DNA from 3 places in the Pseudomonas putida genome. Region 1 is predicted to be linked to each of the others. Evidence: predicted binding sites of a transcription regulator. Region 1 holds the regulator's gene; each other region holds the start of a gene.
The links. The regulator sigma-54, encoded in region 1, starts transcription at its own class of promoters, with help from an activator protein. The targets are predictions, from matches to a motif close to ANTGGCATNNANNTTGCTNT.

Region 1 (5,094 bases):
ATGCGCAGACCGAGCAAGCCGTTAGAATCGACGGCGCCGGTGGCACAACCACAGGCAAGGGAATGAAAGCGTATTTGAAAGAAAGCAAGATCGACTTGCTCTCTAACGTAAGAGGACAGTATGAGGCTCGTTAAAACCCTCCCCCTTTTGCTCAGCCTGAGCGCAGCAGCACTGGGAAGCGCGAGCGCCTTCGCCCTGCCGAACGACCGTGACCAGCCTATTCGTATCCAGGCCGACAACGCGCACCTGGACGATAAGCAGGGTGTGGCCACCTACACCGGCGACGTGATCATCACCCAGGGCTCGATGATGATCAAAGGCAACACCGTGACCATGACCCGTGCCGCCAATGGCGACATCGACGTGGTGACCTCGGTGGGCAACCTGGCGTACTTCGAGCAGCAGCAGACTGCGGCCAAGCCCGACAAGATGAAAGGCTGGGCGGTGACCATCCAGTACCAGGCGCAGAAAGACACGGTGATCCTCACCGACCGCGCCAAGGTCGAGAACGAAGGCAACACCACCGAAGGCGAGAAGATCGTCTACAACACCAAGACCCAGGTTGCGACCGCCGGACGTGGTGGCAACGTGACACAGCCACGTCAGCGCATCGACATGGTGATCCAGCCGAAGAAGAAGGCCGAGTAAATGGCAACCCTCAAAGCCCAGCACCTGGCCAAGAGCTACAAGGGGCGGCAAGTCGTGCGTGACGTCAGCCTGTCGATCGACAGCGGGCAGATCGTCGGCTTGCTCGGCCCCAACGGCGCCGGCAAGACCACCTGCTTCTACATGATCGTGGGGCTGGTCCAGGCCGACCAGGGGCGCGTACTGATCGACAACCTCGATGTCAGTCACCAGCCCATGCACGGCCGTGCCCGCGCCGGTATCGGCTACCTGCCGCAGGAAGCCTCGATCTTCCGCAAGCTGTCGGTGGCCGACAACATCATGGCCATTCTCGAAACCCGCAAGGACATCGACCGTGAAGGGCGGCGCAAGGAACTGGAAAGCCTGCTGCAGGAATTCCACATCAGCCACATCCGCGACAACCTCGGCATGAGCCTTTCCGGTGGTGAACGCCGCCGCGTCGAAATTGCCCGCGCCCTGGCCACCGCACCGAAGTTCATCCTGCTGGACGAACCGTTTGCCGGTGTCGACCCGATCTCCGTGGGCGACATCAAGCAGATCATCCACCACCTCAAGGCCAAGGGTATCGGTGTACTGATCACCGACCACAACGTCCGTGAAACCCTGGACATCTGCGAGACCGCCTACATCGTCAACGACGGTCGACTGATCGCCGAAGGCGACGCCGAGACCATCCTGGCCAACGACCTGGTCAAGGAGGTCTACCTGGGCCACGAGTTCCGACTCTGATCCCCAGGACCTGCCTGGAGCACTGGCATTAACGCCCTGTCGGGGCTTAAGTTGTTACAGTGCTCTAGGCAAACGCTACAATTTGAGGCATAAAACTTGCTTGAATTTGGCGCTCCGGCGCCCTCGTGTAGTGGATGGCGCATGCGCGCCGGCGAACAAGGTATTAAGCCCCAGCCATGAAACCATCGCTCGTCCTAAAAATGGGCCAGCAACTGACGATGACCCCGCAGTTGCAACAGGCCATCCGCCTACTTCAGCTCTCCACCCTGGACCTCCAGCAGGAAATCCAGGAAGCGCTGGAGTCCAATCCGATGCTCGAACGTCAGGAAGACGGCGACGACTTCGACAACAGCGACCCGATGGCGGACAACGCCGAAAACAAGCCGGTCGCCGAAGTCCAGGAAAACAGCTTCCAGGAAAGCACCACCAGTGCCGAAACCCTGGAAGACGGTGAGTGGAGCGAGCGAATACCCAACGAGCTTCCAGTCGACACCGCCTGGGAAGATATTTACCAGACCAGCGCCAGCAGCCTGCCGAGCAACGATGACGACGAGTGGGACTTCACCACCCGCACGTCGGCCGGCGAAAGCCTGCAGAGCCACCTGCTGTGGCAGCTGAACCTGGCCCCGATGTCCGATACCGACCGCCTGATCGCCATCACCCTGATCGACAGCATCAACGGCCAGGGCTACCTGGAAGATTCCCTCGAAGAAATCTGCGAAGGCTTCGACCCGGAGCTGGACATCGAACTCGACGAGGTAGAAGCGGTGCTGCACCGCATCCAGCAGTTCGAGCCGGCCGGTGTCGGCGCCCGCTCCCTGGGCGAGTGCCTGCTGCTGCAATTGCGTCAACTGCCTGCCAGCACGCTCTGGATGAGCGAAGCCAAGCGCCTGGTCACCGACTTCATCGACCTGCTCGGCAGCCGCGACTACAGCCAGCTGATGCGCCGCATGAAGCTCAAGGAAGACGAACTGCGCCAGGTGATCGAGCTGGTCCAGAGTCTCAACCCGCGGCCAGGTTCGCAGATCGAGTCGAGCGAACCGGAATACGTGGTGCCCGACGTGATCGTGCGCAAGGACAGCGACCGCTGGCTGGTCGAGCTTAACCAGGAGGCGATCCCGCGCCTGCGGGTCAACCCGCAGTATGCCGGCTTCGTTCGCCGCGCCGATACCAGCGCCGACAACACCTTCATGCGCAACCAGTTGCAAGAGGCACGCTGGTTCATCAAGAGCCTGCAAAGCCGCAACGAAACGCTGATGAAGGTCGCCACGCAGATCGTCGAGCATCAGCGCGGCTTCCTCGACCACGGCGACGAAGCGATGAAGCCGCTGGTCCTGCATGACATCGCCGAAGCGGTGGGCATGCATGAGTCGACCATTTCGCGGGTGACTACGCAGAAATACATGCACACCCCGCGTGGCATCTACGAACTGAAATACTTTTTCTCCAGCCACGTCAGCACTGCCGAAGGCGGAGAATGCTCGTCTACGGCGATCCGCGCGATCATCAAGAAACTGGTTGCCGCGGAAAATCAGAAAAAGCCATTGAGTGACAGCAAGATCGCTGGTTTACTGGAGGCACAAGGCATCCAGGTAGCCCGTCGCACCGTCGCCAAGTACCGCGAGTCCCTCGGCATCGCACCGTCGAGCGAGCGCAAGCGACTGATGTAGCCCCCGGATGTGCCACAGCGTTTGTGGGGCAGGTGCAAGACCTGCCTCTTTATGCACGGGCAACAAAGGAGAAGCTGTATGCAAGTCAATATCAGTGGACAGCATGTAGAAGTCACCCAGCCACTGCGCGATTATGTGCTTGAAAAGCTCGCTCGCGTGGAGAGTCACTTCGACAAGATCACCAACGTGCAGGTCATCATGAAAGTCGAGAAGCTGCAGCAGAAGGTCGAGGCGACCCTGCAGATTCCCGGCGGTGAAGTGGTTGCCAACGCGGAACACGAAGACATGTATGCAGCGATCGACGCCTTGGCCGACAAGCTCGACCGCCAACTGAAAAAACACAAGGAAAAACAGCAAAGCTTGCTGCAAGGTGCAGCCGCCCGCTGATCCCTCTCATCCATGATCCGACTTGAAACCATCCTGACCCCCGGCCGTTCCCTGGTGAACGTGCCGGGCGGCAGCAAGAAGCGCGCCCTGGAAAAGGTCGCCAACCTGATTGCCGAGCAAGTACCCGAGCTTGCGATGCAAGACGTCTTCGAAAAGCTCATCGCTCGCGAAAAACTGGGCTCGACCGGCTTTGGCAATGGCATTGCCATTCCCCACTGCCGACTTGAAGGCTGCTCTGCCCCGGTAAGTGCACTGTTGCATCTGGACGCGCCGATCGACTACGACGCCATCGATGGCGCCCCGGTGGATCTGCTGTTCGTCCTGCTGGTGCCAGAGGCGGCCACCGATGCCCATCTTGAACTGCTGCGCCAGATCGCCAGCATGCTCGATCGCAAGGAGGTCCGCGATCGCTTGCGTGCCGCCGGTAGCAGCGAGGCCCTGTACCAGGTTGTCCTGGACGCACAGAACGAGCACTGAATATGCGCCTGATCATCGTCAGCGGCCGGTCCGGCTCCGGCAAGAGCACCGCCCTCGATGTACTGGAAGACAACGGTTTCTACGTCATTGACAATCTGCCGGCCGGGCTGCTGCCACAGCTGGCAGAGAACGCGCTGATGAACACCGAGCTTTTGCAGCCACGGGTAGCGGTCAGTATTGATGCTCGCAACTTGCCGAGCCATCTGTCACGCTTCCCCGAACTGCTAGAGGAAGCCCGTGCACGCCACATCCAGTGTGATGTGCTTTATCTTGATGCCGACGAGGACACGCTGCTCAAGCGCTTCTCGGAAACCCGCCGCCGCCACCCGCTGACCAATGCCGACCGCTCGCTGGCCGAAGCGATCCGGGTTGAAAGCGAACTGTTGGGGCCGATTGCCGACCTTGCCGACCTGAAGATCGATACCACCAGCCTCAACCTCTACCAGCTGCGCGATTCGATCAAGCTGCGATTGCTCAATCAGCCCGAGCCCGGCACCGCCTTCCTGGTCGAGTCGTTCGGCTTCAAGCGCGGGATGCCGGTCGATGCCGACCTGGTTTTCGACGTACGCTGCCTGCCCAACCCGTACTGGAAGCCGGAGCTGCGCGAACACTCCGGCCTGGAGCAGCCAGTCATCGACTACCTTGCCACACAGCCGGACGTCGAAGAAATGTTCAATGACATTTCCAGCTACCTGCTCAAATGGCTGCCGCGCTTTGCTGCCAGCAACCGCGCCTATGTCACCATCGCCATTGGCTGCACAGGTGGCCACCACCGCTCGGTCTACATCACCGAACGCCTCGGCCAGTTGTTGCAGCAATCCCTGAAAAACGTCCAGGTTCGCCACCGCGACCTCTAGCCCACAGGATCCACCGCACGATGCCCGCCCGCGAAATCACCATCATCAACAAGCTGGGCCTGCATGCCCGGGCGGCAGCCAAGTTCGTCGGCGTGGCCGGCAAATACCCCTGCCAGGTCCGCGTCGGCCGCGCGCCCGACAAGATGGTGGACGGCAAAAGCATCATGGCGGTGATGATGCTGGCGGCGGGTAAAGGTACTCAGGTGCACCTGCTGACCGAGGGTGAGCAGGATAGCGACGCCCTGGAGGCGCTGGTGGCGTTGATCAACAACTACTTCGACGAAGGCGAGTAACCCCCTACCTGCAACATCCCCTGCCAATTATCAGAG
Region 2 (5,094 bases), 2.5 Mb from region 1:
ACGTCCGGGTCGGCGCGCTTGTCGTTGACGAAGGTACGGAAGCGCTTGAGCTTCTCGGGGTCGTTGAGGGCGTTGGCCCATTCGCATTCATACTGGTCGACCACATGCTGCATCTGCGCCTCAAGCTCCGCCGCCAGGCCCAGGCTGTCGTCGAGGATCACCTGCTTGAGGTAGTCCAGGCCGCCTTCCAGGCTTTCGCGCCAGACCGAGGTGCGTTGCAGTTTGTCGGCCGTGCGGATGTAGAACATCAGTACGCGGTCGATCAGGCGCACCAGGGTTTCGTCGTCCAGGTCGGTGGCGAACAGTTCGGCGTGGCGCGGGCGCATGCCGCCATTGCCGCAGACGTACAGGTTCCAGCCCTTGTCGGTGGCGATCACGCCGATGTCCTTGCTCTGCGCCTCGGCGCACTCGCGGGTGCAGCCGGATACCGCGAACTTGAGCTTGTGCGGGCTGCGCAGGCCCTTGTAGCGGTCTTCCAGGCGCAGGGCCATGGCGACGCTGTCCTGCACGCCGTAACGGCACCAGGTGCTGCCCACGCACGATTTCACCGTGCGGGTCGACTTGCCATAGGCGTGGCCGGTCTCGAAGCCGGCCTCGATCAGCTCGCCCCAGATCAGCGGCAGCTCGTGCAACTGGGCGCCGAACAGGTCGATGCGCTGGCCGCCGGTGATCTTGGTGTAGAGGTCATACTTTTTCGCCACCTGGCCGATCACGATCAGCTTGTCAGGGGTGATCTCGCCACCCGGGATACGCGGCACCACCGAGTAGGTACCGTTCTTCTGCATGTTGGCCATGAAGGTGTCGTTGGTGTCCTGCAGCGGAACCAGCGCCGGGTCCATGATCGGCTGGTTCCAGCACGAGGCGAGGATCGAGCCCACCGCCGGCTTGCAGATGTCGCAGCCGACATGGCCCTTGCCGTGGCGTTCGAGCAGTTCGTTGAAGGTGCGGATGCCCTCCACTCGCACCAGCCCGTAGAGCTCCTGACGGGTGTAGGCGAAGTGTTCGCACAGGCTCTTGTCGACGGTCACGCCGCGAGCGGTGAGTTCGTGCTCGAACACCTGCTTGAGCAGCGCCGCGCAACCGCCACAGCCGGTGGCGGCCTTGGTGCAGCCCTTGACTGCGGCGAGGTCGCCGCAGCCACTGTCGATGGCCGCGCACACTGCGCCCTTGCTGACGTTGTGGCACGAGCAGATGGTCGCGCTGTCGGGCAATGCATCGGCGCCCAAGGCCGGCGCTCCGCCACTCTGCGGCAGGATCAGCGCTGCCGGGTCGGCCGGCAAGGCAATGCCGTTCTGGGCGTACTGCAGCAGGGTGTCGTAGTAGCTGTTGTCGCCCACCAGCACCGCGCCGAGCACGTGCTTGCCACTGGCATCCACCACCAGTCGGCGGTAGGCACTGTTGGCCTCGTCGATGAAGCGGTAGCTGCGCGAACCCGGCGTGGCCCCGTGGGCATCGCCAATGGAGCCGACATCCACGCCCAGCAGCTTGAGCTTGGTCGACATGTCGGCACCGGTGAAGGCGCTGGCGGCTTCGCCCGTCAGCAGCGCAGCCAGGTTGCGCGCCATGCTGTAGCCCGGAGCGACCAGGCCGAACACGCTGCCGTTCCACGAGGCACATTCGCCGATGGCGAAGATGCGCGGGTCGCTGCTGCGGCAGTGGTTGTCGATCACCACGCCACCACGCGCAGCGATCTCCAGGCCGCAGGCTCGGCCCAGGGTATCCTGTGGGCGGATGCCGGCAGAAAACACGATCAGGTCGGTTTCCAGGTGCTCGCCGCCGTCGAAATTCATGCGGTAGCGGTAGGCAACACCGGCGCTGATCGACTGGGTGGCACGCGACAGGTGCACGCCAACGCCCAGCGCTTCGATCTGCGCCTTGAGCGCGGCGCCGCCCTCGCCGTCCAGCTGCACCGGCATCAGCCGTGGGGCAAACTCCACCACGTGTGCTTCCAGGCCGAGGGACTTCAGCGCGTTGGCGGCTTCCAGACCGAGCAGGCCGCCACCGACCACCACGCCACGGCGCGCCTGGCCGGCGGCGGCGCGAATGGCATCGAGGTCGTCGAGGGTGCGGTAGACCAGGCGGGCGTTGCCGCTGGAGCCTTCGATCGGTGGCACGAACGGGTAGGAACCGGTGGCCAGGACCAACTGGTCATAGCCGTAACGGCCCTCGGCAGTCACCACCTCGCAGCGCTCGCGGTCGATTTCCAGCACCGCTTCGCCCAGGTGCAGGTGCACGCCGCTGTTGCCGTAGTAGTCCTGCCCACACAGGGCCAGGGTCTCGGCACAGCTGCCGGCAAAATACTCCGACAGGTGCACGCGGTCGTAGGCCCGCTGGCGCTCTTCACCGAACACGTGCAGCTCGAAGCGCTCGAGGGCGCCGCGTTCGACCAGTTGCTCCACGCAGTGGTGGCCGACCATGCCATTGCCGACGATGACCAGTCGCTCCCGTTGCCCGCTCGCTGTTGCCTTCATAAGCCGATCCTCGATCAAAAAAAAAGCGCCTGGAGCCGAAGCTCCAGGCGCCTTTGCCTGTGTTCATCACGGTGGGTGGCCCGGGTTGATCGCCGTTGATCAATGGGCTTTGTTGTATCAGGGGATAAAGCAGGGACTGTGCCAATTGGTTTGCCTGTACTGGCCTCTTCGCGGGCAAGCCCGCTCCCACAGGGTTTTCAGTACATTTGCGACATATCAAACCTGTGGGAGCGGGCTTGCCCCGCGAAGAGGCCGGTAGAGCCGATGCACTTTCCAAGTGCAGCGCTCACCATCCTGGGGCGCTTCAATACACATCACGCCGGTACCGCTTGGCCTTGCTCAACGCTTCGACATAGGTATCGGCATCCACGCCCCCGTGCACGGCGATGACCTCACGCAACGCCGCATCCACATCCTTGGCCATGCGCTGCGCATCACCACACACATAGAAGTACGCCCCCGCCTCCAGCCACTGCCACAGCTGCGCGCCCTGTTCGAGCATGCGCTGCTGTACATAGACCTTCTCGGCCTGGTCCCGCGAGAACGCCGTGTCCAGGCGCAGATGCCCGCTCGCCTGCCAGGCCTGAAGCTGTTCCTGATAGTAGAAATCCGTGGCCGCATACTGTTCGCCGAAGAACAGCCAGTTACCCCCTTTGGCACCCTGCGCCTCGCGTTCTTCGAGGAAGGCACGGAACGGCGCGATGCCAGTGCCGGGCCCGACCATGATCACCGGCACGTCGTTATCCTCGGGCAGACGGAAGTGCTTCGATACCTGCGGGAAGATCGCCACCTTCAGTGACTGCGCCCGATCGGCGAGGAAGGTGGAGCACACGCCCTTGCGCTCGCCATAGCGCACCGTGGAAACGGTCAGGTGTACCTGGTCCGGATGCGCCAATGGGCTTGAGCTGATCGAATACAGGCGCGGCTGCAGCGGCTTGAGCAGTTCGAGCCAGGTGGCCAGCGGCAATTGCTGAGGGAACGCCCGCAGCACGTCGACCAACTGCCGGCCCCACAGCCAGTCCTGCAGTTCGGCCTTGCACTCGGGTTGCAGCAGGCGCTGCAGGTCGGCGGCTTGTGGGCTGAATACCTGCAGTTGCTGCGGGGTGACCTTGGCGATTTCCAGATGGTTTTCCAGGGCCTCGGCCAGTGGCATCACCGGCTGCCCCTTCAACTCCACCAACGCCTGGCCATCGAGGTGCATCAGCGCCAGCAGTTCCTCGACCAGTGCAGGGCAGTTGCGCGGCCATACGCCCAAGGCATCACCGGCGGCATAGCTGAAGCCGCTGCCGGACAGGTCGAACACCAGCTGGCGCGTCTCCTTGCTCGCACCCGGGCCGTTGAGCAGGTGATTTTCCAGCAGCGGGGCCGAAAACGGTTGCTGCTTGCCGTAGCTCACGACTGGCGCCGGTTCACAGACCGGTGCTGGCGACCCTGCGCTGCCGAGTTCCGGCAGCAGGGCTTCAAGCCAACTGGCGAAGGCCTCATCGAAATCCGGTTCGCAATCGACCCGCTGCAGCAAACGGCGCCCGCCCAGCTCGGCCAGGCGCTGGTCGAGCTTGCGGCCAAAGCCACAAAACTGGTCGTAGCTGGAGTCGCCCAGGGCCAGCACCGCGTAAGGCAACTCTGCGCAGCAGGCGCCCTGCTCGCTCTGCAGCGCCTGCCAGAATGCCGTGGCGCTGTCGGGCGCATCACCGTCGCCGAAGGTGCTGGTGATCAGCACCACACTGGCGGCGCCTTGCAACTGGCTGGGGCTGACCGCCTCCATGCAACTGAGCTGAACCTCCAGCCCCGCGCCGCGCAAGCGCTCGGCACAACGCTCGGCCAGCGCCTCGCCGTTGCCCGTCTGCGAAGCCCAGAGCACCTGGTGACGCGGCGCGGCGATGGTCGACGTGGTGGCTGGCTGCGCAAACAACCCCGCCAGCAAACCATCGACGAACAGCCGCCGCGCAGCAGCCAACGGCGCGTTGGCCGGCAGGCTGGGCACGCCCTCGCCACACGCCTGGTCGAGGCCGAGCAGGAAGCCCTGCAGGTAATGACGCTCGTCATCGGCCAGCACCGGGGCTGGCAGGGTGTCCAGGCCAAGCAGGCGGGACAGGGTCGCGGTCGGCATGCGGGCAGGCTCCGGGATGGCAGTGTTCAGTTCAAGGGCATCGATGCGCTCGCCAGCAACCCGCTCCAGGGCCACAGCGCAATGTTTGAACGCCGGCTGCAGCGACAGCGGGTCGACTGCATCGCAGGTGACGGCATTGATCGCCAGTTGCTCGCCGATCAGGTCATTCCAGTGGAACGGCGCAAAGCAGTTGCCGGGCATGACCCGGTCGCTGATGCGCGCCGGCAACACGGCTTGGCCGCGACGTGAGCGGATGGCGACCTGATCCTTGTCGGCGATGCCCAGGCGGGCAGCGTCATCAGGGTGGATTTCAACGAAAGGCCCGGGCTCCAGCTTGTTCAGCGCCGGCACCTTGCCGGTCTTGGTCAGGGTGTGCCAATGGTGCTGCACGCGGCCGGTGTTGAGCACCAGCGGGTAGTCGGCGTCTGGCAGCTCGGGCGCCGGCAGCCAGGGCCGGGCGAAGAAGCGCGCCTTGCCGCTGGTGGTGGGGAATGCCAGGGCAGGCGCATTACC
Region 3 (5,094 bases), 700 kb from region 1:
TTTTCATTCAGCCTGAGCTAACTCAGTTCTTGGCTTTCTTGGCAGCGCGGGTACGCTCGCCTTCGTCCAGGATCTTCTTGCGCAGACGGATCGACTTAGGCGTCACTTCGCACAGCTCGTCGTCCTGGATGAATTCCAGAGCCTGTTCCAGGGTGTGGCGAACTGGCGGTACCAGGGCGATGACTTCGTCTTTGCCCGAAGCACGCATGTTGTCGAGCTTCTTGCCTTTGGTCGGGTTCACGCCCAGGTCGTTGTCACGGCTGTTCAGGCCGATGATCTGACCGTTGTAGATCTCCTGGCCGTGCTCGACGAACAGCTTGCCGCGAGCCTGCAGGGTTTCCAGCGAGTAGGTCAGTGCCTTGCCGGTTTCGACCGAAACCAGAACACCGTTCAGACGGCCGGACATCTGGCCCGACTTCATGGTGTCGTAGCGATCGAAGATCGAGGTCAGGATGCCTGCACCGTTGGTCAGGGTCAGGAACTGGTTACGGAAACCGATCAGACCACGGGCTGGAATGTTGTACTCCAGACGCACACGGCCCTTGCCATCCGGCACCATGTTGGTCAGGTCGCCTTTACGCAGGCCCATCTCTTCCATGACCTTGCCCTGGGATTCTTCAGGGATGTCGATGGTGACGTTCTCGAACGGTTCCTGCTTCACGCCGTCGACTTCGCGGATGATCACTTCAGGACGGCCTACGGCCATCTCGAAGCCTTCACGGCGCATGGTTTCGATCAGAACGGACAGGTGCAGCTCACCACGGCCCGATACCTTGAACTTGTCAGGGGAATCGGTTTCCTGAACGCGCAGAGCAACGTTGTACAGCAGCTCCTTGTCCAGACGGTCCTTGATGTTACGGCTGGTGACGAACTTGCCTTCCTTACCGCAGAACGGCGAGTCGTTGACCTGGAAGGTCATCGAAACGGTCGGCTCGTCAACGGTCAGCGGCTTCATCGCCTCTACCGCGTCCGGGGCGCACAGGGTGTCGGAGATGAACAGCTCGTCGAAACCGCTGATGCAGACGATGTCGCCAGCCTGGGCTTCTTCGACGTCGACGCGGTGCAGGCCGTGGTGGCCCATCAGCTTCAGGATACGACCGTTACGCTTCTTGCCGTTGGTGTCGATGGCGACAACCGGGGTGTTCGGCTTGACGCGGCCACGGGCGATACGGCCAACGCCGATAACACCGAGGAAGCTGTTGTAGTCCAGCGCGGAGATCTGCATCTGGAACGAACCGTCACGGTCAACGTCCGGCGCCGGTACGTTGTCGACGATCGACTGGTACAGGGCGGTCATGTCTTCGCCCATGGCGGTGTGGTCCAGACCGGCAATGCCGTTCAGGGCCGAGGCGTAGACGACTTTGAAGTCCAGCTGTTCGTCGGTGGCACCGAGGTTGTCGAACAGGTCGAAGATCTGGTCCAGAACCCAGTCAGGACGCGCGCCCGGACGGTCGACCTTGTTGATCACGACGATCGGCTTGAGGCCAGCTTCGAAAGCCTTCTTGGTCACGAAGCGGGTTTGCGGCATCGGGCCGTCCTGGGCGTCGACCAGCAGCAGCACGGAGTCGACCATCGACATTACACGCTCAACCTCGCCACCGAAGTCGGCGTGGCCGGGGGTGTCGACGATGTTGATGTGGTAGCCGTTCCAGTTGATGGCGGTGTTTTTCGCCAGAATGGTAATACCGCGCTCTTTTTCCTGGTCGTTGGAGTCCATGACGCGCTCGTCGTTGAGCTCGTTACGCTCCAGAGTGCCGGACTGACGCAGGAGTTTGTCGACCAGGGTGGTTTTACCATGGTCAACGTGGGCGATGATGGCGATGTTACGCAGATTTTCGATCACAACTGTATCTCGATCAGAGGATTCGGTTGCCACCTAGTGTAGGCGGCGAATATGTACGCTTTTAGGCTCAGCGGGCCCGATGGTCGGGAGGGCGATGGCGGATGCTGCCGCCATACAGCCCTGGCGTCTTATGTCGGACGATAAACACGCACATTGGCATGTCCCTCACTGAGCAGGTGGTGTGCGTGCAAACGGCTCATCACACCTTTGTCGCAATACAGCAAGTACTGGCGCGTAGGGTCCAGATGCTTGAACTTGCTGTTGATCGCATAGAACGGCATGGCCTGGACTTCGATACCTTCCAGCGCCAGTGGTTCGTCTTCCTGGGCATCGGGGTGACGAATGTCGATGACGATCTGGCCTGGCAGCGCCTCGGCCACTTCCTCGACTTCGATGTCCTTGCCCAGCTCGTCGATCACATGGTCGATGGAGATGAACTTGGCACGCTCCAGGGCGCGCTCCAGCACGGCCATGTCGAACTGCTTTTCTTCGTGCTCCATGCGGTGACGCTTGGCATGGGTGGTCGGGTTCACCGAGATCACGCCGCAGTATTCCGGCATGTGCTTGGCGAAGTCGGCGGTGCCGATCTCGGTAGCCTGGTCGATGATGTCCTGCTTGTGGCTGGCCAGCAACGGGCGCAGTACCAGCTTGTCGGTGGCCGAGTCGATGATCGACAGGTTCGGCAGGGTCTGGCTGGAGACCTGGGAGATCGCCTCGCCGGTAACCAGCGCGTCGATCTGCAGGCGGTCAGCCATGTGTGCGGCACCGCGCAGCATCATGCGCTTGAGGGTCACGCCCATGTAGCTGTTATCGACCTTGTTGAGGATCTCGCCGACCACTTCTTCGAACGGCACGCTGATGAACAGCACGCGCTGGCTGCTGCCGTACTTTTTCCACAGGTAGTGGGCCACTTCCATCACGCCCAGCTCGTGGGCACGGCCACCAAGGTTGAAGAAGCAGAAGTGGGTCATCAGGCCGCGGCGCATCATCTGGTAGGCCGCCACGGTGGAGTCGAAACCACCGGACATCAGCACCAGGGTCTGCTCCAGGGCACCCAGCGGGTAGCCGCCGATGCCGTTGTGCTGGTTGTGGATCACATACAGGCGCTGGTCGCGGATCTCCATGCGCACCACGACTTCAGGCGTCTTCAGGTCGATGCCGGCGGCGCCGCACTGCTGGCGCAGCTGGCTGCCGACGTAGCGGTCGACGTCCATCGAGGTGAAGTCGTGATGCCCGCCGCGCTTGCAGCGCACCGAGAAGCGCTTGCCGGCCAGCAGGTGGCCGAAGTGGTGCTTGCACTTGGCGACGATGTCGTCGAAGTCGCCCAGCGGGTATTCCTCGACCTGCAGGAAGTGGGTAATACCCGGGGTGCAGGTGAGGCGCTCGATCATCTCGCGCTGGACCTTCTCGTCCTCGACGCGGGTGACCACCTCGAGATTGTCCCAGACACCATCGACCGCGAGCTCAGGATCGAGATCCTTGAGCACGTTACGGATGTTCTTGCCGAGCTGGCGGATGAAGCGCTTGCGCACCGGCCGGCTCTTGATGGTGATTTCTGGGAAGACTTTGACGATAAGTTTCATTGGTTAACAGCGCGCGCAGGGCCTGCCGAAAATGAGGGGCGCGAATTATAGCGGAAATTGCTCAGGATTTGACCAACTTTTGATCAGAAGCTTTCAGATAAATGCAGGGACGGTTTTTTGAGCCGCCTGTTCCGGCCCTTTCGCGGGTAAACCCGCTCCCACAGGGACCACACAAGTTTCCAGCGCTGTGCGGTCCCTGTGGGAGCGGGTTTACCCGCGAAAGGGCCCTCAAAGAAAGCACAGCATTCGAGCTGCGCACTCATTTGGTGCGTCACCCTGAATTCCCGCCTCCTAATGGTGCACTTTTGTCCGCAGCCACCCCAGCAAATGCCCGCAAACGCCCCTTTTTATCTCGCCCTCGCCATTTTCGGGCACTGGCATGCAATTTGCTCCCTTGTGAGGCAGGTAAGCTTGGCCGACTATCCGCGCCCGGCAACACCCTTTTTCCAGAGCAGCGGCCCACCGCGCTCTAGACCCTCCGGAGGACAACATGTCGAAGTCGGTTCAACTCATCAAAGATCATGACGTCAAGTGGATTGATCTGCGTTTCACGGACACCAAGGGCGTACAGCATCACGTGACCATGCCGGCGCGTGATGGCCTGGACGAAGACTTCTTCGAAGTCGGCAAGATGTTCGACGGCTCCTCCATCGCTGGCTGGAAAGGCATCGAAGCTTCCGACATGATCCTGATGCCGGTCGACGAGACCGCCGTTCTGGACCCGTTCACCGAAGAACCAACCCTGATCATCACCTGCGACATCGTCGACCCATCGAGCATGCAGGGCTACGATCGCGACCCACGTGCGATCGCCAAGCGCGCCGAAGAGTACCTGAAGAGCACCGGCATCGGTGACACCGTCTTCGCTGGCCCAGAGCCAGAATTCTTCATCTTCGACGAAGTGAAGTTCAAGTCCGACATCTCCGGTTCGATGTTCAAGATCTTCTCCGAGCAAGGCTCGTGGATGTCTGATGCTGACGTGGAAGGCGGCAACAAAGGCCACCGTCCAGGCGTGAAAGGCGGCTACTTCCCGGTTCCGCCGTTCGACCACGACCACGAAATCCGTACCGCCATGTGCAACGCTCTGGAAGAAATGGGCCAGACCGTTGAAGTTCACCACCACGAAGTGGCGACTGCCGGCCAGAACGAAATCGGCGTCAAGTTCAACACCCTGGTGAAGAAAGCTGACGAAGTACAGGCCCTGAAATACGTCGTGCACAACGTTGCCGACGCTTACGGCCGCACCGCTACCTTCATGCCGAAGCCACTGTACGGCGACAACGGTTCGGGCATGCACGTGCACATGTCGATCTGGAAAGACGGCAAGAACACCTTCTCCGGTGAAGGCTATGCCGGCCTGTCCGACACCGCCCTGTACTTCATCGGCGGTATCATCAAGCACGGTAAGGCCCTGAACGGCTTCACCAACCCGTCGACCAACTCGTACAAGCGTCTGGTCCCAGGCTTCGAAGCCCCGGTAATGCTGGCTTACTCGGCTCGCAACCGTTCCGCCTCGATCCGTATTCCTTACGTCGGCAGCCCGAAAGCCCGCCGTATCGAAGCACGCTTCCCGGACCCATCGGCCAACCCGTACCTGGCGTTCGCGGCCCTGCTGATGGCCGGCCTGGACGGCATCCAGAACAAGATCCACCCAGGCGATGCTGCCGA

Region 2: nirB (nitrite reductase large subunit NirB) is a predicted target of sigma-54. The motif match lies at 2,598-2,617, and genes of this name have one in related genera.
Region 3: glnA (type I glutamate--ammonia ligase) is a predicted target of sigma-54. The motif match lies at 3,800-3,819, and genes of this name have one in related genera.

The regions. Positions count from the first base shown of each region.
Region 1 covers NZ_CP026115.2:1,509,459-1,514,552, forward strand. The annotation lists gene lptC (LPS export ABC transporter periplasmic protein LptC) at 1-134, shown strand, start outside; gene lptA (lipopolysaccharide transport periplasmic protein LptA) at 121-648, shown strand; gene lptB (LPS export ABC transporter ATP-binding protein) at 649-1,374, shown strand; gene C2H86_RS06975 (RNA polymerase factor sigma-54) at 1,551-3,044, shown strand; gene hpf (ribosome hibernation-promoting factor, HPF/YfiA family) at 3,123-3,431, shown strand; gene ptsN (PTS IIA-like nitrogen regulatory protein PtsN) at 3,444-3,908, shown strand; gene rapZ (RNase adapter RapZ) at 3,911-4,765, shown strand; gene C2H86_RS06995 (HPr family phosphocarrier protein) at 4,786-5,058, shown strand.
Region 2 covers NZ_CP026115.2:4,014,151-4,019,244, reverse strand. The annotation lists gene nirB (nitrite reductase large subunit NirB) at 1-2,471, opposite strand, end outside; gene C2H86_RS18335 (bifunctional nitrate reductase/sulfite reductase flavoprotein subunit alpha) at 2,776-5,094, opposite strand, start outside.
Region 3 covers NZ_CP026115.2:2,209,016-2,214,109, forward strand. The annotation lists gene typA (translational GTPase TypA) at 23-1,843, opposite strand; gene thiI (tRNA uracil 4-sulfurtransferase ThiI) at 1,972-3,426, opposite strand; gene glnA (type I glutamate--ammonia ligase) at 3,917-5,094, shown strand, end outside.